One region of the Sphingobium cloacae genome, then DNA from elsewhere that is predicted to be linked to it. Evidence: riboswitches for the same ligand, from Rfam matches in the RefSeq annotation. Region 1 holds a riboswitch; the other holds the start of a gene.

What was found. Region 1 has a riboswitch for cobalamin ahead of SCLO_RS08335 (TonB-dependent receptor plug domain-containing protein). Riboswitches for the same ligand answer to the same signal wherever they lie in the genome.
Region 2: another riboswitch for cobalamin. It lies ahead of SCLO_RS14280 (DUF1852 domain-containing protein); the one in region 1 lies ahead of SCLO_RS08335 (TonB-dependent receptor plug domain-containing protein).

Annotation. Positions count from the first base shown of each region.
Region 1 covers NZ_AP017655.1:1,715,659-1,727,742, forward strand. Annotated here, with positions in the region: gene SCLO_RS08325 (FecCD family ABC transporter permease) at 1-706, opposite strand, end outside; gene SCLO_RS08330 (ABC transporter substrate-binding protein) at 754-1,563, shown strand; gene SCLO_RS08335 (TonB-dependent receptor plug domain-containing protein) at 1,600-3,447, opposite strand; cobalamin riboswitch at 3,620-3,853, opposite strand; gene SCLO_RS08340 (Bax inhibitor-1/YccA family protein) at 4,295-4,987, shown strand; gene SCLO_RS08345 (TFIIB-type zinc ribbon-containing protein) at 4,992-5,276, shown strand; gene SCLO_RS08350 (tetratricopeptide repeat protein) at 5,349-5,867, opposite strand; gene SCLO_RS08355 (RsmB/NOP family class I SAM-dependent RNA methyltransferase) at 5,945-7,120, opposite strand; gene guaB (IMP dehydrogenase) at 7,202-8,659, opposite strand; gene ftsH (ATP-dependent zinc metalloprotease FtsH) at 9,037-10,986, opposite strand; gene SCLO_RS08370 (hypothetical protein) at 11,041-11,232, opposite strand; gene tilS (tRNA lysidine(34) synthetase TilS) at 11,358-12,084, opposite strand, start outside.
Region 2 covers NZ_AP017655.1:2,895,743-2,907,826, forward strand. Annotated here, with positions in the region: gene thpD (ectoine hydroxylase) at 1-755, shown strand, start outside; gene SCLO_RS14255 (aspartate kinase) at 752-2,209, shown strand; gene SCLO_RS14260 (MFS transporter) at 2,209-3,459, shown strand; gene SCLO_RS14265 (MFS transporter) at 3,456-4,796, shown strand; gene SCLO_RS14270 (mechanosensitive ion channel family protein) at 4,793-6,064, shown strand; gene SCLO_RS14275 (methionine synthase) at 6,156-7,184, opposite strand; gene SCLO_RS14280 (DUF1852 domain-containing protein) at 7,211-8,218, opposite strand; cobalamin riboswitch at 8,340-8,560, opposite strand; gene SCLO_RS14285 (short-chain fatty acyl-CoA regulator family protein) at 8,851-10,251, opposite strand; gene prpB (methylisocitrate lyase) at 10,509-11,432, opposite strand; gene prpC (bifunctional 2-methylcitrate synthase/citrate synthase) at 11,480-12,084, opposite strand, start outside.

The DNA of each region.
Region 1 (12,084 bases):
CCCATTTGAGGTCGACGCCCAGCGCCTGCGCGCCATCCTCGCCCAAGGTGAGCGCGTCGAGCGTCCGTCCGTCGGCGATCAGCAGCGCCGCGCCGGCGAGCACGCAGGGCAGCGCCGTCAACACATGGGCATAGCTGCGATTCTCAAGGCTCCCCATCAGCCAGCTCATGATCTCCATCGCCGCGAAGGGGTTGGGCGACAGGTTGAGCGACAGGCTGATCCCCGCCCCCGCCAGCGTGGCGATGGCGATGCCCGCGAGGATCAGCGTCAGCGGGCTTTCCGATGGCCCGGCCAGCAGGAAAAGCCCGCCGATGGCGATCATCCCGGTCAGGATGGCGAGCAGCGGCAGGGCGAGCACATGCATCTGCGCCAACCCGAAATAGAGCGCGTAGACCGCCCCCAGCGCCGCCGCGTTGGACGCGCCCAGCACGGACGGTTCGGCCAGCGGATTGCGGAGATAGCCTTGCAGCGCCGCCCCCGCGAGGCCGAGCATCCCGCCGACCAGCAGGCCCAGAATCATGCGCGGCACGCGCAGGTCGATCAGGATCGCGCGGGCGACTTCGTCTCCGCCGCCCGTCATCACCGCCCACAGGCGCGGCAGCGAAATCGGCACGGCCCCCAACATGACCGAGCCGCCGGCCGCCAGCACGATCAGCAGGACGAGCGTGGGGAGCAACAAGGGATGACGACGGCGCGCATGCATCATGACTTGCGCCTCCGCCGCGCTTTGCTAGTGCCATGGACATGCATGGGATGAAATTGCTGGCAGCGGCCGCCGCGCTGGGCCTGATCGGCGCGGCCCCGCCCGCCGAAAAACCGCGCAGGATCGTGTCGCTGAACGTCTGCGCCGATCAATATCTGCTGGCGCTGGCCGATCCGGGCCAGATCGTCGCGCTCAGCAGGAACGCCCGCAATGCGGAACTTTCGGCGGCTGCGGCCAAGGCCCGCTCCTTCCGCAGCCTGCGCCGGCCGTCCGAAGAGGTGATGGCGCTCCGGCCCGACCTGCTGCTGGGCTTTCCGCTGGGCGATAGCGTCGCGGGCGCGCCGCCGGGGCGCTGGAACGTGCTGGGCCTGGAAACGGCGGACAGTTACGGGTCGGTGATCGACCAGATCCGGCGGACAGCCAGGGCCGTGGGCCATCCCGAACGCGGCGAGGCGCTCATTGCGCGCATGAACCGCGACCTTGCCGCCCTGCCCCGGCCCAGGCGCGGCGGCGTTGCCGCCTATTATCAAAGGCGCGGCTATATGACGGGCACCGGCACGCTGGTCGACGACCTGATGCGGCGCGCGGGCCTCACCAACCTCGCCGCGAAGCTGGGGAAGCCCGCTCTGGCGCAGATTCCGCTGGAACAGATGATCGCCGCCCGTCCCGACTGGCTGATCGTCGAAAGCGGCAGCGAACGCGTGGTCGATCAGGGGACGGAGATGCTGAATCATCCGGTCCTGAAGGACATTCCCCGCATTCGGGTGCCGCAGGCGTGGACGGTCTGCGGCGGCCCGGCCTATGTGCTGGCCGCGCGCAGCATCGTGGCGCAGGTCAACGCCGCGCCGGACCGCCCATAGGGGACGGGCGCTCACGCCCGCCCCTTTGCCGCGCGATCAGAAGCGGACACGCACGCCGCCATAGGCCGACCGGCCATAGACCCCATAGCCATAGGCCGTCGCATATTCCTCATTCGACAGATTGTCGATGCGGCCGTAGATTTCCAGATTCTCCGTGACCGGCAGGGACGCGCGCAGGCCGACAACGGCATAGCCGTCCAGACGGCGCGTGTTGGCGGCATCGTCGAAAATGTCGCCCATCATCGTCACCGTCGCGCCGGTGCTGAGGCCGAAAGGCCAGACATAATCCGCCGACACGCTGACCGCATTGGCGGCACGGCGCGGCAGGCGATTGCCTTCATTGGCCGTCCCCTCCGAACGATTGCGTGCGTCGATATAGCTATAGGCGGCCGTGAACGTCAGCGCCTCCACGGGCCGCAGCGTCAGGCTGGCTTCCACCCCCTTCGCGCGGGCGCGGGCGATGTTGTAATAGACATAGGTCGGCGGGAAGCCGTCGATCTGGTTACGCGTATCGCGGCGGAAAGCCGTGACCGACAGCATCGCCCGCCCGTTATCCAGGCTCTGGTCGAAACCGATGTCATAGCTTTTCGAGCGTTCGGGACGCAGGTCGGCATTGCCCACCCACCTATCGTAAAGCTGATAGAGCGAGGGCGCCTTGAACCCTTCGCCATAGCTGACGCGGAAATTGGTCGCGCCATGGTTGGGCGTGTAATTGGCGTTCGCGCCAAAGGTCGTCGCGCCGCCGAACTGGTTGTGGTCGCCATGGCGCAGGCCGCCGGTGACGGAAAGCCCCTCGGCCGGCTGCACGATGGCGAGGGCATAGACGCTGTCGATGTTCGCCTTGGCGCTGGCCGTGCTGCCAAAGCCGTAAAAGTCATAGTCGGGCCGCTCATGCTCATAGCCGAAGACCAGCTTCGCCCGATCGACGGGCGCATAGACGCCCTGATATTCGAAGCGCAGGTTGGTGCCCGAATAGCCGTAGGAGGCGTCCGCGCCCCGCGCGGGATAATAGTCCCGGTCATGGCGGAACCAGGTGACCGCCGCCCGGTTGGTCAGCTTGCCGTCCAGCAGCGACAGGTTGAGCCCGGCATAGCCGACATATTGGTCCGACTTGGTGATGTCGGGGCTATCGGCCGGTGTTCCGAAGAAGCTGTCATAATCGAGGTCGGCGTGGATATAATAGCCGCGCAGGTCGAGGCTGAGCGCGTCGGAAAAGCTGAGCTTCAGCTTCGCATTGGCGGTGATGTTCTTGTAGCCGTCCTTCTCCGTCGCGCCGAAGGAACGCGCGGCGGCCGAGATGCCGTCGGTGCGGAAATAGGCGACGCCCACGCCGCCCGACGCGATCCCGCTGGTGCCGGACACATCCGCTTTCGCGTTCAGCGTGTCGCTATAGCCGTAATCGACCGACGCATTGGCGGCATAGCCTTCGGCGGGCGTCCCTGTCATCACATTGACCACGCCGCCGATCGCCTGGCTGCCATGGACGACCGAGTTGGAGCCGCGCAGCACTTCGATCCGGCGGATATTGCCGACCAGCAGGTTGCCGAAGTTGAAACTGTCGGCATCGCCGCTGGGGTCGTTCACCTTGACGCCGTCGATCAGCACCAGCGTCTGCGACGATTCCGCGCCGCGCAGCGACACGCCCGTGACCGTGCCGATCGTGCCGTTGCGGTTGAAGCGGACGCCGGGCGTCGTCGCCAGCAGGTCGGTCACTTCGACCGCCTGCCGGGTGCGGATGGTGTCGGCGTCGATCACCGTGATCGCCTGACCCACCTGATCGCGCGGCTGTTCGATGCCCGATGCGGTGACGACGATGTCGTCATCCTGCGCCAGCGCCGGCGTGGCCGCCAGCAGCGCCACGAGCGACAATCCCGATTTCATCATTGTGTCTCTTCCCTGAGCGTTTGTGAACTTCAGGACCGGGGACTCCGCCTGCGCGGCCGATGCGCGCGGCAGGTCAACGCCCGTCCCCGCCACGCGCACCGATGCGGCCCCGGCCGCCTGGCAGCGTCGCTCACGGAAGAAACCGTGCCATGGCCGATCCCTGGGCCAGGGCAAGAGCGACCAGACGCTGGCAGGTCTCCTGGCTCGCGGGTCGTCACTGCGATGCGCCAGCCTTCCCGGACGGATGTCCAGTGGCCGGTCCCCTTCCCGCCCCTTTCGCAGGAAGGAGGGACCCATACGCATCGCGCTCACCGCTTACAGTTGCAGGGACAGCAGCGGAATAGGAGGAGAAAACCTCCGCACCGCATTCCCTTTTCAGCCCCGTGGGGCACCAGCGCGATCATGCCGGCGCGCTGGAAGCGCCCCGGACGCCGCTGCCCATAGGACAAGCGGAAGGCCATGCCAAGCGGATCGATTTCAAGGGGAAGGAAATGGCGGATTGGGGAGCGAGAGCAGGCTGTCCGCTCCCGACATGCATCATGCGCCTGCATAAGCGGGAGCATGTCAGCCGGCCACCCTTCATTGTAACAAATTATTGCTATGCGCCCGATCCCTTGCGCCGCAGCCTTCCTCTCCCGATATGGTTCCTGCGGGCCGGGCCCCTCTGGCGGCTGGACATGTCCAGCCGTGATGTCGGACCGCATCGAGTGTGCTCGGTGCAGGTTCGGGGGATTGCAGCCCCCCCTCCAATCCCACCGAAACCACGCCGGGCCGCTCGATCCTTAACTATTCTGGTCTGACCATTTTTGAAGGATGGAGTTTTAACGCCGTGAATAATCCCGTTCGCATGCCGGGCTATGGTGCCAGCCAGACGGCGCAGGTCGATGCCGGCCTGCGCGCGCATATGCTGGGCGTTTTCCGCAATATGGGCATCGGCCTGGTCATCACCGGGCTGGTCGCCGCCTTCATCGGCAATACGCCTGCCCTGGCCGCCGCGATCTTCGGCACGCCGCTCAAATGGGTGGCGATCTTCGCGCCGCTGGCTTTCGTCTTCTTCTTCAGCTTCCGCATCGAAAAGATGACGACCGCGGGCGCGCGCATGGCCTTCTGGGCCTTTTCCGCCGTCATGGGCGTGTCCCTGGCCAGCGTGTTCCTGATCTTCACCGGCGGCAGCATCGCGCAGGCCTTCTTCTCCGCCGCGGTGATGTTCCTCGCCATGGCGCTGTGGGGCTATACGACGCAGCGCGACCTCACGAAGATGGGCTCGTTCCTCATCATGGGCCTGATCGGCATCATCGTCGCCAGCCTCATCAACCTGTTCATCGGGTCTTCGGCGATGGCGATGGTGGTTTCGATCCTGGGCGTAGTGATCTTCACCGGCCTCACCGCCTGGGACACGCAGCGCATCAAGTCGGAATATTTCCACTATGCGGGCCATGAAGTCGCGGAAAAGATGCAGGTCATGGGCGCGCTGTCGCTCTATCTGAACTTCGTCAACCTGTTCCAGATGCTGCTGCACCTGACCGGCGAGCGGGAATAGGCGGATGCGCGACGCGCAGGCCGTTTCGGCCATGCTCTGCCCGGTCTGTCATGTCGGATTGGCGATGACGGACCGGCAGGGGGTGGAGATCGACTATTGCCCGCAATGCCGCGGCGTGTGGCTGGACCGGGGCGAACTGGACAAGATCATCGAACGATCCGCGCGGGAGACCGCGCCCGCCGCGCCGGTGAGCCAGCCCAGCTACCGGCCGGACCGGGACTATCGCGGCGACGGGCGGCCTTATCAGAAGAAGCGGCGGAAGAGCTTTCTGGAAGAGTTGTTCGATTGACAAAAAGGCCGGTCGCGATGACCGGCCTTTTTCCTGTTCCACGGCCCTGCGCTTCTCCGGCCGCAAGGCGGGTCAAGGCGTTTCGGTCGGCACCGCCTTGGGCGGGATCACTTCTTCCTTGGCGCTCAGCACGGTGGCGGGCGGGCCTTTCTCGATAGCGGCGGCAAGCTGGCCCACGCCCGCGCAATCGGCGCGGCAGAGCTTTTGCGCCTGCGTCAGATTTTCCTTCGCCTTGGCGATCGCGCCCTTTTCCACCATCGCTTCGCCCTGACCGACCAGCGCGCCGATATCGGCGGGGTCCAGCAACAACGCTTCGTTATAAAGGCGGATGGCCTTGCCCTGAAGTCCTTGCGCGCGCGCCACCTGCGCCAGTTCGATATAGGCGCCGCGGTTGCGTGGATCGACCGCCAGCGCGCTTTCCAGCGCGTCGTTCGCGCCTTCCAGATTGCCGGCCTTGCGCGCCGCTTCGCCCGCATGCTGCCATTCGATCGAGCGCGGGTCGATCTGCGCGTCCGGACGCTGGGTCAGTCCCGCGCTGGATACGGTGGTCAGCATAACGGCAAGGGCAATCGAGGCAGGGGTGAAACGCATCAATGTCTCCAGCCATGTTTCAGGCGTTGATTCCGGCCAAGTGTCGCCATTTTGCGGGCGCTTGTCCATTGTCTCTTTCACGGGCGGCGGCGCAGCCGGGCGAAAGTGAAACCGTCCGTCCCGTCATGCCCCGGCGTCAGCAGCCAGCCCGGACCATGGGCGCGGCCAAGCGGCAGGGCGAAGGTGTCCGCGATCCAGCCGTCATGCCTTTGCAGGAACGATTCCACCTGATCCCGCCCCTCTCTGTCCGTCAGTGCACAGGTGGCATAGACCAGCGCGCCGCCCGACGCCAGCAGCGGCGCGGCGAAATCGAGGATGCGGGCTTGTTCCTGTACCAGCCGGTCGAGCCGCGCCTGCGTCAGCCGCCAGCGCGCTTCGGGATTGCGCCGCCACGTGCCGGTGCCGGAACAGGGCGCGTCGACCAGCACGACGTCGGCCCGGCCATGCAGGCTTTCCAGCGCGCGCGCCTCATGCCCCTGATCCAGCAAGAGCGTCTGGATGAACGTCGCCCCGGCCCGTTCGGCGCGGGGGGACAGGCGGCCCAGGCGGGAACGGATGGTATCGGCGGCGATCAGCACACCCTCTCCCTGCATCGCGGCGGCGAGCGCCAGCGTCTTGCCGCCTGCTCCGGCGCACAGGTCCATGACGGTCTGGCCCGGCTTCGCCTCGCAAACGGCGGCGATCAACTGGCTGCCGGCATCCTGCACTTCGACGAGGCCCTGCTGCCACAGCCCACTCTTTTCGACGGGCGCGCCTTCGGGCAGGCGCAGCGCGTCGGGCACGCCAGGGATCGGCGCGGCATCGGGCAGGAGCGGGACGACCTGCTCTACCGCCGCTTTGAGACGGTTGACCCGCAGATCGACCGGGGCGCGGCCCAGCAAGGCGTCTTGCTCGACCGGCCCGGCCAGCAAGGGGACTATCCAGCCGGGGATGATGCCCGGCGCAGCAGCAGCTTCGCCCGGTTGGACAGGCGCGGGGCCATGGGCCGATCCGTCGAACAGGTGGGCGATCTCCGGATGCTCACAGGCAAGGCCGAGCATGGCGGCGCGGCCGCTTTCCGGGCGGTCGGCGGCGCGGCGGATCGCGTCGTAAACATGGTCGCGCACCGCCCGGCGGTCGCGCGACCCGGCATAGCGCCGTTCCTTGAAATAACGGGCGATCAGCGTGTCCGCCGCCGGGCCGCCATCGCGCGCGGAAGCGATGACGGCGTCGAGCAGTTCGATCGCGGCCTGTACACGGGCGGAGGGCGTCACCGTTCGCCTCCGTTCGGATCGGGACCATGACCGTCGCTCATCATGACAAGCCCTTCCCCCGCTCCCTTTCGCAAGCGGCGATCAACGCGTGGGATAATTGGGCGCTTCCCGCGTGATGGTGACGTCATGGACATGGCTTTCCGACAGGCCCGCATTGGTGATCTGCACGAAGCGGGCGCGCTCCTGCAAATCCTTGATCGTGCGGCTGCCGGTATAGCCCATCGCCGCCTTCACGCCGCCGACAAGCTGGTGGATCACATCCTTGGCCGGGCCCTTGAACGGCACCTGGCCCTCAATGCCTTCGGGGACCAGCTTCATCTGGTCCTTGATGTCCGCCTGGAAATAGCGGTCGGCGCTCCCGCGCGCCATCGCGCCGACGCTGCCCATGCCGCGATAGCTCTTATAGGCTCGGCCCTGATAGAGGAAGGTTTCGCCCGGCGCTTCCGCCGTGCCCGCCAGCAGCGATCCCACCATGACGCAGCCCGCGCCCGCCGCCAGCGCCTTGGCCACGTCGCCGGAGGTACGCAGGCCGCCATCGGCGATGACCGGCACGCCATGCTGGGCGGCGGCTTCGGCGGAATCCATGATCGCGGTCAACTGCGGTACGCCGACGCCCGCGACGACCCGGGTGGTGCAAATGGAGCCGGGACCGATGCCGACCTTGACGCAATCCGCGCCCGCGCCGATCAGCGCGCGGGTCGCTTCGGCGGTGGCGACATTGCCCGCGACGACCTGGACATGGTTGGACATTTTCTTGACCGCCTCGACCGCGACCGCGACCTGCTTGCTGTGGCCATGGGCGGTGTCGATGACGATGAGGTCGCATTCCGCGTCAATCAGCGCCTCGGTGCGCTCCAGCCCCTTGTCGCCCACCGTGGTCGCGGCGGCTACACGCAGGCGGCCGGATGCATCCTTGGTCGCCTGCGGATAAGTAACGGCCTTTTCGATATCCTTGACGGTGATGAGGCCCACGCAGCGATAGGCGTCGTCCACCACCAGCAGCTTTTCGATCCGGCGCTGGTGGAGCAGGCGCATCGCTTCATCCTGACCGACGCCCGCCTTTACCGTGGCGAGATTGTCCCTGGTCATCAGTTCGCTGACGGGCTGGGACGGGTTCTCCGCGAAACGGGTATCGCGGTGTGTGAGGATGCCGACCAGCTTGCCGGAGGCCTCGACCACAGGGATGCCGCTGATCCTGTTGCGCTCCATCAGCGTCTGTGCGTCGGCCAGCGTGGCATCGGGGGTAATGGTGATCGGATTCACCACCATGCCGCTTTCGAAGCGCTTGACCGCGCGGACGGCGGCGGCCTGTTCCTCGATCGACAGGTTGCGGTGCAGCACGCCGATGCCGCCCAGCTGCGCCATGACGATCGCCATGTCCGCCTCCGTCACCGTATCCATGGCCGACGACAGGATCGGGATGTTCAGCCTTATCTCGCGCGTGACCTGCGTGCTGGTATCGGCCTGGCTGGGCAACACGTCGGATTCGGCGGGCTGGAGAAGCACGTCGTCGAAGGTGAGGCCGAGGCGGATGTCCATGTGAAGTGCCACTTTCTGCTGCGGGACCGGCGGCTGGTCCCTCTGGGGAATCGTGGCGGCCCATGTAACCATTTCCCCCCGAAACGGCCAGACCCTCCCGCATATTTTATTGCGCGGCGCGGCAATGGCGGCTTTGAGTGGATTGGCGACAGTCCGCTTTCCTCATTCCGTTCGCCCTGAGCGAAGTCGAAGGGCACGGCCGACCGTGGGGAGGCCCCTTCGCCCGCTCAGTGGAGAGCTCAGCCCGAACGGAGATTGGATGTCCGCTCTTGCCCGGGAAACCGCCATCGCAGGACTGTGGGTTTACAATCTACATAATAGCCAAAAAGAAAGGCGCGGAAAACTCCCGCGCCTCCTTTCCATTCATCCTTTGGCGATCAAGCCCCCGCGGGCGAAGGATCGCCGAACGGCCCCTTGCGCTTGCGCGTCTTGGGGATGGAGGAACCCGCCGCCGGAATCACCGAAGGCTTGATCGTCGTGCCGTCGTCGCGGGTGATCTCTCCCTTGTCGAGCAGCGTCTTGATCTCCTCGCCGGACAGCGTCTCATATTCCAGCATCGCGTTGGCGAGCAGGTGCAACTGGTCTTCATGACCTTTCAGCACGTCCTGCGCCCTTGCATAGCCCTGCTCCACAAGGCCGCGGATTTCCTTGTCGATCAGCTTTGCCGTCTCGTCCGACATGTGGACGCGCTGGCTCTGCGAATAGCCGAGGAAGGTTTCGCCCTGCTGCTCTTCATATTGCAGCGGCCCCAGCTTGTCGGACATGCCCCATTGGGTGACCATGTCGCGGGCGAGCTTGGTCGCATACTGGATGTCGCCCGAAGCGCCCGACGATACCTTGTCGTAGCCGAAGATGATCTCCTCGGCGACGCGGCCGCCCATGGCGACGGCCATGTTCGCATGCATCTTGTCGCGGTGATAGCTGTAGCTGTCCCGTTCCGGCAGGCGCATCACCATGCCCAGCGCACGGCCGCGCGGAATGATCGTCGCCTTGTGGATCGGGTCGGACGCCGGCTCATGGACCGCGACGATGGCATGGCCCGCCTCATGATAGGCGGTCATCTTCTTCTCGTCCTCGGTCATGACCATGGAGCGGCGCTCGCTGCCCATCATGACCTTGTCCTTGGCAGCCTCGAACTCGTCCATGGCGACCAGGCGCTTGCCCCGGCGCGCAGCCATCAAAGCGGCTTCGTTGACGAGGTTGGCGAGGTCCGCGCCGGAAAAGCCCGGCGTGCCGCGCGCGATGACGCGCGGATTGACGTCAGGCGCCAGCGGCACCTTCTTCATATGGACGGCCAGGATCTTCTCGCGTCCCTCAATGTCGGGACGCGGCACCACGACCTGCCGGTCGAAGCGGCCCGGCCGCAGCAGCGCGGGATCGAGCACATCAGGGCGGTTGGTGGCCGCGACGATGATGATGCCCTCGTTCGATTCGAAGCCGTCCATCTCGACCAGAAGCTGGTTCAGCGTCTGCTCGCGCTCGTCATTGCCGTTGCCAAGGCCCGCGCCGCGATGGCGGCCGACCGCGTCGATCTCGTCGATGAAGACGATGCAAGGCGCGTTCTTCTTCGCCTGCTCGAACATGTCGCGCACGCGGGATGCGCCGACGCCGACGAACATCTCGACGAAATCGGAACCCGAGATGGTGAAGAAGGGCACACCCGCCTCCCCCGCGATCGCGCGGGCGAGCAGCGTCTTGCCGGTGCCGGGCGAACCGACCAGCAGGGCGCCCTTGGGAATCTTGCCGCCCAGACGCGCGAACTTGCTGGGGTCTTTCAGGAATTCGACGATTTCCTGCAATTCCTCGCGCGCTTCGTCGATGCCCGCGACGTCATCGAAGGTCACCTTGCCATGCTTTTCGGTGAGCAGCTTGGCCTTGGACTTGCCGAAACCCATCGCGCCGCCCGCGCCGCCGCCTTTCTGCATCTGGCGCAGCACGAAGAAAGCGATGCCCAGGATCAGCAGGAACGGCAGCGACTGGTAGATCAGGATCATCCAGAAGCTGGGTGTTTCCTCCGGCTGGCCGGAATATTTGACGTTATAGTCGTCCAGCAGACCGGTAAGGCCCGGATCGTTGACCGGAACGGTGCTGAATTTCTGGCCGCTCGACAAAGTGCCGGAAATGCGGTCGGGCGCGATGGCGACATCCTTCACCTGTCCTTCCTGCACCTTGGAACGGAATTCGGAATAGGCGATGCCCGTGCCCGCGCTCGTCGCCGTGCGGCTGTCGAACATGGAGACGAAAAGCAGCAGGGCGATGATCACCCCCGCCCAAATCATGGCGCTCTTGATCCAGGGATTGCCCTGCGGGTCTTTATCGTCGTTCATCGCTACTCACTTTCCCCTCGCAAGATAGGGCGCGCGGGCAGAATCGCAAGCGTGTCAGCTTCCCGCGATCAGCGTCAGCGCAATATAGGACAGCACCAGCGCGACACCCGCCGATACGCCGCACAGCAGATAGCCGACATAAAGCAGCAAGGGCGGATGCGGGCGCGCCAGCTTGCGGTTGCGCTGCGCCGCCGAAAGGATGACGCTGGCCAGCAGGCCATAGGTCAGCGCCGCAAATTCCATCATATTTCCGATATCCTTGCCATGAATGGGGCCGGATTAACCATGATGGCCGTTAAGAAAAGGTCATTGCGCCGCAACAAAGCGACGAAATGTGGAAGGGATGGGCCGATCCGTGGAACCTTTCCTGTTTATCGGCGTGGAGGAGCGGGGATCAGCCTCCATTCCCGCCCGCCGACCAGCAGCCAATCGCCCAGACTGGCCTTCCGGCCCATGGCGGCGGCGGCGATGGCCCGGTCAAGCGAATCGCCGCGCGGCGGAAGCGCATCCGGCGCGGCCTGCGCCAGCATCCGAAGCACGAGGCGCCGCAGCAGCTCACGCGGCAGGTCTGTTTCCTCCAGCCGCCAGCCGTCCTCTGCCTCCCGCCGGACATGGCGGTCCGCCAGCGCGTCGACGGTCCAGTTCAGGGCCTGCTCCGCCTCTCCCAAAGCCGCCGCGCTGCGCGCCGCCGCCTGCGGATCGAGCCAGTCCGCCTTCGCCAGGGCCGCGCGCATCCGGGACCGGTCGAAGCGCGGATCGGCATTGGACGGGTCCACCACATGCGGCAATCCCTCCGCGTCGGCCAGTGCCTGAAGCACGCTTTTCCGCACGCCCAGCAGCGGGCGCAGCACATGAGCCATGCGCGGCCTGACGCCCGTCAGCCCGCCAAGGCCCGCGCCCCGGTTGAGCCGCATCAGCATGGTTTCAAGCTGATCGTCGGCGTGATGCGCGGTGAAGAGCCAGTCCAGCCCTCTTTCGATGCGCCATGCCTCCAGCAGCGCATAACGCTGGGCGCGGCCCCAATCGTGCAGATTGCCGGCCCTGGGCGTGTCGGGATGCAGGATGGCATGGGGAATCCCCCGCGCCGCGCACCATTCC
Region 2 (12,084 bases), 1.2 Mb from region 1:
AGGAAATCGCCTTCCTGCAAGGGGAGGCGGGAACGCTGCTGGCCGATCCCGACGCGCTGGAGGAGGAGACGGTCGTCACCGAGCCGGGCGGGCGAGAAATCCGGTCGATCTTCAGGATCCACGCCCAGAGCCGGGTGATGGGCCGGCTCGCCGCGGACGAACGGCTGGCCCAGGTCGCCCGCTTCCTGCTGGGCGACGAGGTGTACATCCACCAGTCGCGGCTCAACTACAAGCCGGGTTTCCAGGGCAAGGAGTTCTACTGGCACAGCGATTTCGAAACCTGGCATGTGGAAGACGGGATGCCCCGGATGCGGGCGCTGTCCATGTCCGTGCTGCTGGCGGAGAACACGCCGCATAACGGGCCGCTGATGCTGATCCCCGGATCGCACCGCAGCTTCCTGACCTGCGTGGGGGAAACGCCGGAGGATCATTACCGCATGTCGCTCAAAAAACAGGAATATGGCGTGCCGGACGAAACCAGCCTTGCCGAACTGGCGCATGAGCATGGGATCGTCGCGCCGACCGGAAAGCCGGGCACGGTCGTCCTCTTCGACTGCAACGTCATGCACGGGTCGAACGGCAATATCACGCCCTTCCCCCGCGCCAACGCCTTCCTGGTTTACAACGCTGTCGGCAATGCGCTGGAGCGGCCCTTCGGAGCGGAAAAGCCCCGCCCCGACTTCATCGCCGCGCGCGGCGATCCGGACAGGATCGTGCCGGTCGGCGGGCCGCTGATGGCGGAGGCGGTGGCATGAGCGCGGACGCCGCGAAGGGCCATAGCGTCGAGAAGATCGGCGGCACATCCATGGCCGCGACCGCGATGCTGTTCGACAATGTGCTGGTCGCCGGGCGCAAGGGCGCGGAGCTTTATAACCGCATCTTCGTCGTGTCGGCCTATGCGGGCATGACCGACCTGCTGCTGGAGCACAAGAAGAGCGGCAGGCCCGGCGTCCATGCGCGCTTCGTCGCGGACGAAGGCGCCGATGGCTGGCGCGAGGCGATGGAGGAGGTGCGCGCCGCCATGCATGCGCGCAATGCGGAGATGTTCGCGCGGGCGGACGGGCTGGCGCAGGCGACGGCCTTCGTCGACATGCGCATCGACGCGGTGGCCGCCTGTCTGGACGATCTGGCGCGGCTGCGCAGCCATGGGCGCTTCTGCGTCAAGGAGCAACTGGTGACGGTGCGCGAACTGCTGGCCGGGCTGGGCGAGGCACACAGCGCGCACAGCACCGCGCTGCTGCTGAAGGAACGGGGCGTGAATGCCGCCTTTGTCGACCTGACGCTGTGGGATCAGGACGACCGGCGCGGGCTGGACGAGCGGATCGTCGCGGCGCTGGAGACGGTCGACCTTTCCACCACATTGCCCATCGTGACCGGCTATGCCGGCTGCGTCGACGGCATGGTGCGCCGCTATGCGCGGGGCTATTCGGAAATGACCTTTTCGCGGATCGCCGTGCTGACGGGCGCGCGGGAGGCGATCATCCACAAGGAATTCCACCTGTCGAGCGCGGACCCGAAGCTGGTCGGCATCGACCGGGCGCGCAAGATCGGACGGACAAATTACGACGTGGCCGACCAGCTCGCCAATCTGGGCATGGAGGCGATCCATCCCGGCGCGGGGCGCGGGCTGCGCCAGACGCATATCCCGCTGCGCGTGCGCAACACCTTCGACCGGGAGGATGGCGGCACGCTGATCTGCGGCGATTATGTGTCGGAATATCCGCGGGTCGAGATCGTGACCGGCATCCGCCATGCGCAGGCGCTGCAATTCTTCGAACAGGACATGGTGGGCGTGAAGGGATATGACGCCGCCATATTGGAGGCGCTGACCGCGCATGGCGCGTGGATCGTCAGCAAATCGTCCAACGCCAACACCATCACCCATTATCTGTCCGCCGACGCCGCGACGGTGAAGCGGGTGATGGCCGACCTGCAACAGCGCTATCCCGAGGCGTCGGTCTCGGCCCAGCCGGTGGCGATGGTGTCGGTGATCGGCAGCGACATTTCGCGGCCGTCCCTGGTCGCCGACGCGCTGGACGCGCTGGCCGGGGAAGGCATCGGCATCATCGCGATGCAGCACCAGATCCGCAATGTCGACGTGCAGTTCATCGTCGATGTCGCCCAATATGACGCTGCCGTGCGCGCGCTGCATCGCGCATTGGTGGAACAGGACGAACCGGCCGCGGCGGAGGGACGACGCGCCGCCTGATGCTTGCCGCCATCCATCCGGTTCGCAGCCTGCTGCTCTCCATCTTCATGCTGATGGCGGGCAGCGGGTTCCTGGCCACGTTGATCAGCCTGCGCCTGGAACGCGGGGGCAGCGGGACCATCACCATCGGCATCGTCGCCACCGCCTATTTCGGCGGCCTGATGGCGGGCGCGCTGCGCGCCGGAGAAATCGTGCGGCGGGTCGGGCATATCCGCGCCTTCGCCGCTTTCGTCGCCCTGCTGTCGGCCAGCACGCTTTCCTATGTGCTGCTCGACCATCCGGCGCTGTGGGCGGGGCTGCGGCTGATCGACGGCATCTGCGTGGCGGGCGTGTTCGTGTGCCTGGAAAGCTGGCTCAACGACCGGGCGGAGCCGGACATGCGGGGCAGCGTGCTGGCCGCCTATATGGTCGCGCTCTATTCGGGGCAGGCGATCGGGCAATTGCTGCTGGGGGCGAGCGGGGCATTGCCAGCCATACCCTTTCAGATCGCCTCCATCCTGATTTCGCTGGCCATTATCCCGCTCTGCCTGACGCGCAGTTCCGCGCCCGCGCCGATGGAAGCGAGCGCCTTTTCGATCCGGTCGCTGCTGGCCGCTTCCCCGCTGGGCGCGATGGGCGCGGTGGCGACGGGGCTGATGCTGGGCGCCTTCTATGGACTGGCGGCGGTGCATGTGCGGCGCCTGGGGCTGGACCTGCCGGAAACGGCTCGGTTCATGATGATCGTGATCCTGGGCGGCGTCGCGCTGCAATGGCCGCTGGGGCGGTTGTCCGACCGCTATGACCGGCGGCGGATCATCATCCTGAGCTTCGCGGCGGCCGCGCTGGTGAGCCTCCTGCTCGCATTGTGGGAGTCAGGCGGTATCGTGCTGCTGACGCTGGGCGCGCTTTTCGGGGGGCTCAGCTTCGCGCTCTATCCGCTGTGCGTCGCTCATTGCAACGACAGGCTGCTGGAAACGGAGCGCGTGGCGGCGAGCGGGCGGCTGGTGCTGCTCTATTCGGCCGGCGCGGCTCTGGGGCCGGTTTGCGCCGCGAGTTTCATGACCGTGGCCGGGACCGGTGGCCTGTTCCTGTTCATTGCGCTGTGCGCCGCCCTGGCGCTGGTTCTGGGGCTGTGGCGGCAGAGAGCGTCTGAACCCGTGCCCGGCGGCGAGCAACAGGAATTCCAGATCCTGCCGCGCACCACGCCCATGGCCGCCTTGCTCGATCCCAATGTCGGCGATGAAAACATATCCGAGGGACAGAGGACATGACGGCGATTCCAGCCGATGGCTCTCCGGCCATTCCAGCCCCGGCGCAGAAGAGCACGCTGCGGCGCGCCATTGCCGCATCGGCCATGGGCAATGCGACCGAATGGTTCGACTATGGCATCTATGCCTATGGCGTGACCTATATTTCCGCCGCGCTGTTCCCCGGCAATATGGACGAAGCCGTGCTGTTCGCGCTCGCGACTTTCGCCATTTCCTTTCTGGTGCGGCCGCTGGGCGGGCTGTTCTGGGGACCGCTGGGCGACCGGCTGGGGCGCAAGTCCGTGCTGGCCTTCACCATATTGCTGATGTCCGGCGCGACGCTGTGCGTGGGGCTGATCCCCGATTATGCGAGCATCGGTTTCTGGGCGCCCGCCCTGCTGATCCTGCTGCGCATGGTGCAGGGCTTTTCGACCGGCGGGGAATATGGCGGGGCCGCGACCTTCATGGCCGAATATGCGCCCGACGACCGGCGCGGTTTCTACGGCAGCTTCCTGGAGTTCGGGACGCTGGCGGGATTTTCGCTGGGCGCGGCGCTGATGCTGGGCTTTTCCCTGATATTGGGAGACGGGGCGATGCATGAATGGGGATGGCGCATCCCTTTCCTGATCGCGGCGCCCATGGGGCTGGTCGGCATGTATCTGCGCTCGAAAATGGAGGATACGCCCGTTTTCCAGGCCGCCGCCGCGCTGCATCACGCGGGACCGCCGCCTCCCAGCCTTCGGCTTCTGATGCGTGGCCACTGGCGGCCCATGCTGGTGGTCGGCGGGCTGGTCGTCGCGCTCAATGTCGTCAACTACACGCTGCTGAGCTACATGCCGACCTATCTCCAGCAGCGGATCGGCCTGTCGGGCGACGAGGCGCTGATCGTGCCGATCATCGGCATGCTGCTGATGATGGTCGTCCTGCCCTTTGCCGGGGCGCTGTCGGACAAGGTCGGGCGGCGGGCGATGTGGCGGGTGTCGCTGATCGGACTGCTGATCGCCGTCGTTCCGCTCTATATGCTGATGGGAACGGGCCTTTGGGGAGCAACCATCGGCTTCGTGCTGCTGGGGCTGCTCTACGTGCCGCAACTGGCGACGATTTCGGCGACCTTCCCGGCGCTGTTCCCGACGCAGGTGCGCTTCGCGGGCTTTGCCGTGGCCTATAATGTCTCGACCTCCATCTTCGGCGGCACCGCGCCTGTGATCGGCAGCGGCCTCATCAGCCTGACCGGCAATGAGCTGATGCCCGCATTCTACATGATGCTGGCCTGCATCGCCGGCCTGATCGCGCTGCGCTTCATGCCAGAGACGGCGGGCCGTTCCCTTCATGACGACCCGTTTGCGGAGAAGCCCGTTTGATGACCCGATTGCCGCTTGCCAATGACAATATCGCCAGGCTGATGCAGGGTTATGCGCGCGAGCCATGGATGCAGAGCGGGATCGCCCTGCTGCTGCTCATGCTGGTCGCATGGGTCGCCAACTGGGTGGCGAAGCGCATCGTGCTCCGGGTGCTGCTGCGCCTGCTGGAACATCTGCCTTTCCAGGTGGAGGCGGGGCATATCGGCGCCGTGGTCGCCCGGCTGTCGAACATCGTTCCGGCGCTGGTGATCCAGTCCGGCATCGCCGCGGTGCCGCATTTGCCAGCCGACGCCATGGCCTTTGTCCGCAGCCTTTGCACGGCGTTCATCATCCTGACGATCGCCATCGCGCTCAGCGGCTTCCTCACGCTGCTCAACGATCTGTACCAGCGGCGTCCGGACGCGGCCAACAAGCCGATCAAGGGCTATGTGCAGCTTGGCAAGCTGCTGGTCTATGGCGCGGCCGCGATCCTCATCATCGCGGCATTGATGGATCAGTCGCCCTTGTTGCTGCTTTCGGGACTGGGCGCGATGGCGGCCGTGCTGATGCTGGTGTTCAAGGACACGATCCTGTCGCTGGTCGCATCGGTCCAGATCGGGTCGAACGACATGGTGCGCGTGGGCGACTGGATCGAAATGCCGCAGTTCAATGCCGATGGCGACGTGATCGACATCGCGCTGCATACCGTGAAGATCCAGAATTTCGACAAGACGATCACCACCGTTCCGACCCATCGCCTGATTTCGGAGAGCTTCCGCAACTGGCGCGGCATGTCGGAATCGGGCGGGCGGCGCATCATGCGCTCGCTCAAGATGGACCAGGCCAGCGTTCGTTTCCTGGATGAAGGCGATGTGGAGCATATGGAGCGTTTTGCCCTGCTGCGCCCCTATCTGGATGCCAAGCGGCGGGAGATCGCTCTGTGGAACGACAAGCCCGAGGCGAACGGCGCGGTCAATGGCAGGCGGCTCACCAATATCGGCACGTTCCGCGCCTATGTGCTGGCCTATCTGGAATCGCGCGAGGACATCGCGCGGGACAAGACGCTGCTGGTGCGGCAACTCGCGCCGGGCGAAAACGGCCTGCCGCTGGAAATCTACGCTTTCGTCACCAGCACGGTCTGGGCCGAATATGAGGGCGTGCAAGCGGACATATTCGACCATCTGATCGCGATCCTGCCGGAATTCGGGCTTCGATTGTTCCAACGTCCCGCGGGAGCCGACCTGACGGGCTTGGCGGGGAGCCGTGGAATGGAGCGCGCTCCGGTCTAGCCGGATTCAGTTTCCCTGTCCCTGTCCGATGCATGATGGGGGTACTGCCAGAGGAAGGTCGCCTGACGCTCGCGAAACCCTCTGCAATCCGTCAGGCCGACAGCTCTTTCCGGACGATCGCCGCGCCGGCACCCAAGGCGTTGAGCTTGCCCAGCGCGACCTGACGGGACAATGGGGCCATGCCGCAATTGGTGGACGGATAAAGCTTGTCCGCATCCACGAATTCCAGCGCGTTTCGCAGCGTGCCGGCCACTTCCTCCGGCGTCTCGATCGTGTCGCTCGCCACGTCGATGGCGCCGACCATCACCTTCTTGCCCCGGATGAGTTCGATGAGGTCCATCGGAACGTGGGAATGATGACATTCCAGCGAAATGATGTCGATCTTCGACTTCCGCAGATTGGGGAATGTTTCCTCATACTGCCGCCATTCGGAACCCAGCGTTTTTTTCCAGTCCGTATTAGCCTTGATGCCATATCCATAGCAGATGTGGACCGCCGTTTCGCACTTCAGCCCCTCTGCCGCCTTTTCCAACGTGGCGATGCCCCAGTCGTTCGCCTCGTCGAAGAAGACGTTGAAGGCCGGTTCGTCGAACTGGATGATGTCGATGCCGGCGGCTTCCAGCTCCTTTGCTTCCTGATTGAGGATCTTCGCGAACTCCCAGGCGAGCTTCTCGCGGCTCTTGTAGTGGGCGTCGTAGAGCGTATCGATCATCGTCATGGGGCCGGGCAGGGTCCATTTGATCGGCTGATCCGTCTGCGCGCGCAGATATCTGGCGTCCTCCACAAAGACGGGCTTCGTCCGCGCCACTGCGTCGACGACCGTCGGCACGCTCGCATCATAACGGTTGCGAATCCTGACGGTTTCGCGCTTCTCGAAATCGACGCCGCTCAAATGCTCGACAAAGGTGGTGACGAAATGCTGGCGTGTCTGTTCGCCGTCGCCGACGATCGTGATGCCGGCCTGCTCCTGATCGTTCACCGCCAGGCGCAGCGCGTCCTTCTTGCCCTCCGACAATTGCTCGCCCTGCAATTTCCAGGCCGCCCAGAGCTTTTCGGGCTCCGCGAGCCAGGAGGGCTTGGGCAGGCTGCCGGCGGTCGAGGTGGGCAACAATGTCTTCATGGATAGGGCCTCGTAAATGGGATGGATCAGGCAGCTACAGCATCAACGACAGCGGCATGGCGCGACGACCATTGTTCGAGCACCGCCGCATGCGGCTTGATGAAATGCTCCTGGGCGAACTTGCCCTGTTCGACCGCGAGCCTGCTGCGTTCTTCGCGGTCGTAAACGATGAGGGTCAGCGAATAGTCCTGATATTTCAGGCTCGGCCGATAGTCCTGCGCGGCAACGGAATTGGCATTGTAGATTTCGGGACGATAGATTTTCTGGAAGGTTTCCATCGTGCTGATCGTGCTGGCGAGCTCCAGATGGGTGTAGTCGTCGAGCAGGCCGCCGAGATGATAGAAAGCCAGGGGCGCGACGGCGTGCGGCGGCATGAAGTAGCGAACCTTCATCCCCATCTTCGCGAAATAGGCATCGGTCGCGGAGACTTTGTCGTTCTTGTACTCAATGCCGAGGATGGGGTGGACATTGGCTGTCCGGTGATAGGTTTCCCGGCTCGACACGCTCAGGCAGATGACCGGCGGCTTGCTGAAATTGTCCCGATAAGCGCTGGAATTGAGGAAGTGCTTGAACAATTTTCCATGCAGGTCGCCAAAGCCTTCCGGTGCGCCGCCGTGGGGGTTCTGCTTGAGGTGGTCTAGCAGCAGGATGCTGAAATCATAGTCGCGGACATAGGATGAGAAATTATTGCCGACCATGCCGGGGATGCGTTCACCGCTGCGCGTGTCGATGACGGTTGTCTGTAGGATTTCGATCAGCGGGAAATGATCGTCATCCTCCCGCGCGCCGATCTTCAACTCCGCAGAGATGATCGTCAGTTCGACCGCATAACGATCCCCAGCGGGATTGTCCCAATGCATGATCGAATTGAAGCGATTGTCGATCATCTTCAGAGTGTTGCGCAGATTTTCCTGACGGTTCTCTCCTCGCGCCAGATTCGCGAAATTGGTGGTGATCCGCGTGGCGTCGGCGGGACGATAATCCTCGTTGAACGGGATGCTGCTGATGGAGAAGGTAAACCCGCTATTCGTCATGACACACCTGTTTTTGCCGGACAGGAGGCCAAGGGAAGAGCGCGCAGGACAGGCCCGGACGATGCTTACGCCACGAGCCTTTGCTTCTAGCGCGATCCACCGGAGGAACCCCCGTCCGAGGAACGTTATCGCGTCGGAGGCAGGTCTCCTGGCTTACGGGTCATCGCGGCGGTTCCGGCCTTCCCGAGCTTCTTGCGGAAGCCCAGTGACACGAAATGGAACCGCCACTCGCCGCTTACAGTTGCGGGGGCAGCGCCGGACTCTGTCTAGCAGACATCACCGGCTTCCCGTCTTAGCCCCGCCGTCACGCCTGAGGCGGGGAACCTCGACGAGCGGCTTACACACCATCGCGAGCTTCCTGTCAAGGTCCATATAAAGATTTCTTTATATGCAATCGGTGCAGATTGTCGCGCCAACTGAGGATCGACACGCACCCGCTTGCCCATCGAAATGCCATATTTCGAAAGAATGGATGTCGACGCGCCAACCCCGCATTGGGCGGCGAAACGCATGAGGGTCGGCTGGCATGTGGCGCACAGGGTCGTCATGAACGGGAGAAGGACAGTCGTCTTCAGGAACTGAGCCAAGGCCGGTGGATGGACCCAACGCCGCGCGATCAGAGCGTTTCTCTCTCAAGCCACTGGATAGGGCGTCGGCGCGCTGCGATTTTCGTCGACGGCAATCGCCCGCCCGACGGGCGGGAAAGCGCGTTGCGGGCAGGCCTGACGCTCGCAGACCTTACATCCGGCGCCGATAGGTGTCGCGGCGCTCGGATCGCTGAGGTCGAACCCGCGCGCATAAACAAGGCGTGAAGCATGGCGGATGTCGCAGCCAAGCCCAATGGCGAATGTCTTGCCCGGCATGCCGAAGCCGGCATTGACGCTGCCCACCGTTCGCGCGATCCACAAATAGGTGCGCCCATCGGGCATCTGCGCGATCTGGCGCAACACGCGACCGGGCTGGGCGAAGGCTTCATAGACTTTCCACAGCGGGCAGGTGCCGCCGACACGCGAGAAATGGAAGTCCGTCGCAGACTGACGCTTGGAGATGTTGCCGGCGCGATCGACCCGCACGAAGAAAAAGGGGATGCCGCGCGCTTCCGCCCGTTGCAGCGTCGAAAGCCGGTGGCAGACTGTTTCGAAGCCCACGCCGAAGCGGCGCCCGAGCTTTTCGATGTCATAGCCTTCCGCTTCGGCTGCGGCGAGGAAGTCCCCATAGGGCAGAATCAGCGCACCGGCGAAATAGTTGGCGAGGCCGATGCGCGCCAGCCTTCGTGCTTCGTCGCTGGTGAGGATTGGATTGTCCGTGAGCCTGGCAATGATGTCGCCATGCTCCAGAAAGGCGAGTTGAGTGGCCATCTGGAACGCCTGCTGGCCTTGGTTTAATTGGTCGGAAACATAGAGGGTGCGCGTAGCCGGATCATAACGGCGTTGGGCCGCATCGCTGTCGCCGCCGATGACCTGCACGCGATGCCGTTCGCCCAGCAAGGCGGTCAGGCCGGCATGGATCGAACGAGGGGTCAGACCAGCTTGGCGGTAAAGGCGCTCGGCCGCCTCATCCAGGGGTTCGACATGATTGTGCCGGGCGTAGAAGAAGTCGCGCACCTGCTCGAAGGGCATGCGCGCCGGGCCGCCGCTGATCCACTCGTCACCCAGTTGCGCCGCCATCGCCTCGCTGCGCTCGACGGATTCGCGGTAACGGCGGTGCAAGGACACGAGCGTGCGCCCCACCGCCGGCATGTTGGTCGCCAGTTCGCGGATTTCGGCCACGGATATGGGTTCCACGCCATCCGTCAGCGCGTCGCGCAGGTCGGTGATGAGGCGCGCTTCCTCATCTTCGGAGAAAAGCTGCACGTCGACGCCGAAGACCGCGTTGATCTTCAGCAGCACCGGCACTGTCAGCGGCCGCTGATTCTGTTCCAGCTGGTTGAGATAGCTGGACGAGATACCGAGTGAGTTGGCCAGTTCGACCTGCTTGAGATTCCGCTCTTCCCGCAAGCGTCGCAACCGGACGCCCATGAACGCTTTGCGCATATTTCCACCCATCATTCGCAATATTTGCAAATTTACGGCTTTTTGTCCGCAAATCTTCGCAAATTCGGTCATTCCTAGACTAACAGATAATTGCGGATGTTGCGAAGCGAAAGAGACTTTGCAGCAGGGTGGACATGACGAAGCGGATCAAGCGGCTTCCGGCGGCGCGCGCCCGAAGCGGTCAGCGGCCCGTGCCGGGGCCGGGTTGGCGGTTGACGCCCCGGATCGCTCAGACGCCGCCCGCCCAGCCGTGTCGCTCAGCTGTCCTGAGGCATTCCCTGTGGCACGATGGTCTGGATGATGTTGGCATCCAGCTCCTCGAACGCGTGCAAGCCTATCGTGTCATAGAGTTCCTGCCGGGTCTGCATGCGGTCCAGCATCTTGTGGGTGCCGCCCTCCGCCTTGATCGAGGCGTAGAGTTCGGCCTGCGCCCTGTTGGCGATGCGCAGCGACGATACCGGCCAGATCACCATCTTGTAACCCATCGCCTCGAACTCGGAGGCGGTGAAGAAGGGCGTCTTTCCGAATTCGGTCATGTTGGCGAGCAGCGGCACGTTCGGCATCGCCGCGTGGAACTTTTCGAACATCTCGCGGCTGGTGAGGCCTTCGGGGAAGATCGCGTCGGCCCCGGATTCGACATAGAGCTTCGCACGCGCGATGGCGGCATCGAAGCCCTCTACTCCCACCGCGTCAGTCCTCGCGACGATGACGAGATCGCGGCGCGCCTTGGCCGCCGCGGCCACCTTGGCGGCCATGTCGGTGGGGGAAACGAGGCTCTTGCCGTTCAGATGCCCGCATTTCTTGGGCAGGATCTGGTCCTCCAGATGAACAGCGCCCGCCCCCGCATCCTCGAAGGTGCGGATCATGTGCATGACGTTGAGCGCCTCGCCATAGCCGGTGTCGCCGTCGACGAGCAGCGGCAGGCCGGTCGCGCGGACGATCTGGCGGATGAAGAAGGCGACCTCGTCCACGGTGATGATGCCAAGGTCCGGCAGGCCCATGCTTGCCGTCATCGCCGCGCCGGAGAGATAGAGGCCGTCGAAGCCCGCCTGCCTGGCCTGGATCGCGGCCTGCCCGTTATGCGCGCCGGGCAACTGGTAGATGCCGGGGCGCTCAAGACCGGCACGGAAACGCTTGCCAGCCGGTTCGGTGGGAAGATCGGCGGAAAGAAGATAAGGCATCGATGATCCTTTTCAGCAGTCGCTCCCGAGAGCGGGAGCAAGGAACGTCAGGCGCGTTCCGCGAGCGGCACGAACTTGAGATCCTCCGGCCCGACATAGTTGGCGCTGGGGCGGATGATCTTGTTGTCGGCACGCTGTTCCATCGCATGCGCCGCCCAGCCGGACGTGCGGCTGATGACGAAGAGCGGCGTGAACATCGCCGTCGGCACGCCCATCATATGGTAGCTGACGGCCGAAAACCAATCGAGGTTCGGGAACATGTTCTTCACTTCCATCATAACCGATTCCAGCCGGTCGGCGATGTCGTACATCTTGGTCGATCCCGCCTCGTCCGACAGGTTCTTCGCGACCCGCTTGATGACGACGTTGCGCGGGTCGCTGATCGTGTAGACCGGGTGGCCGAAGCCGATAATGACTTCCTTCGCCTCCACGCGGCGACGGATATCGGCCTCCGCTTCGTCCGGGTTCTGGTAGCGCTTCTGGATTTCGAAGGCGACCTCGTTGGCGCCGCCATGCTTGGGGCCGCGCAGCGCGCCGATGGCGCCGGCGATGCAGCTATACATGTCGGAACCGGTGCCGGCGATGACGCGGCTGGTGAAGGTCGATGCGTTGAATTCATGCTCCGCATAAAGGATCAGCGACGTGTGCATGG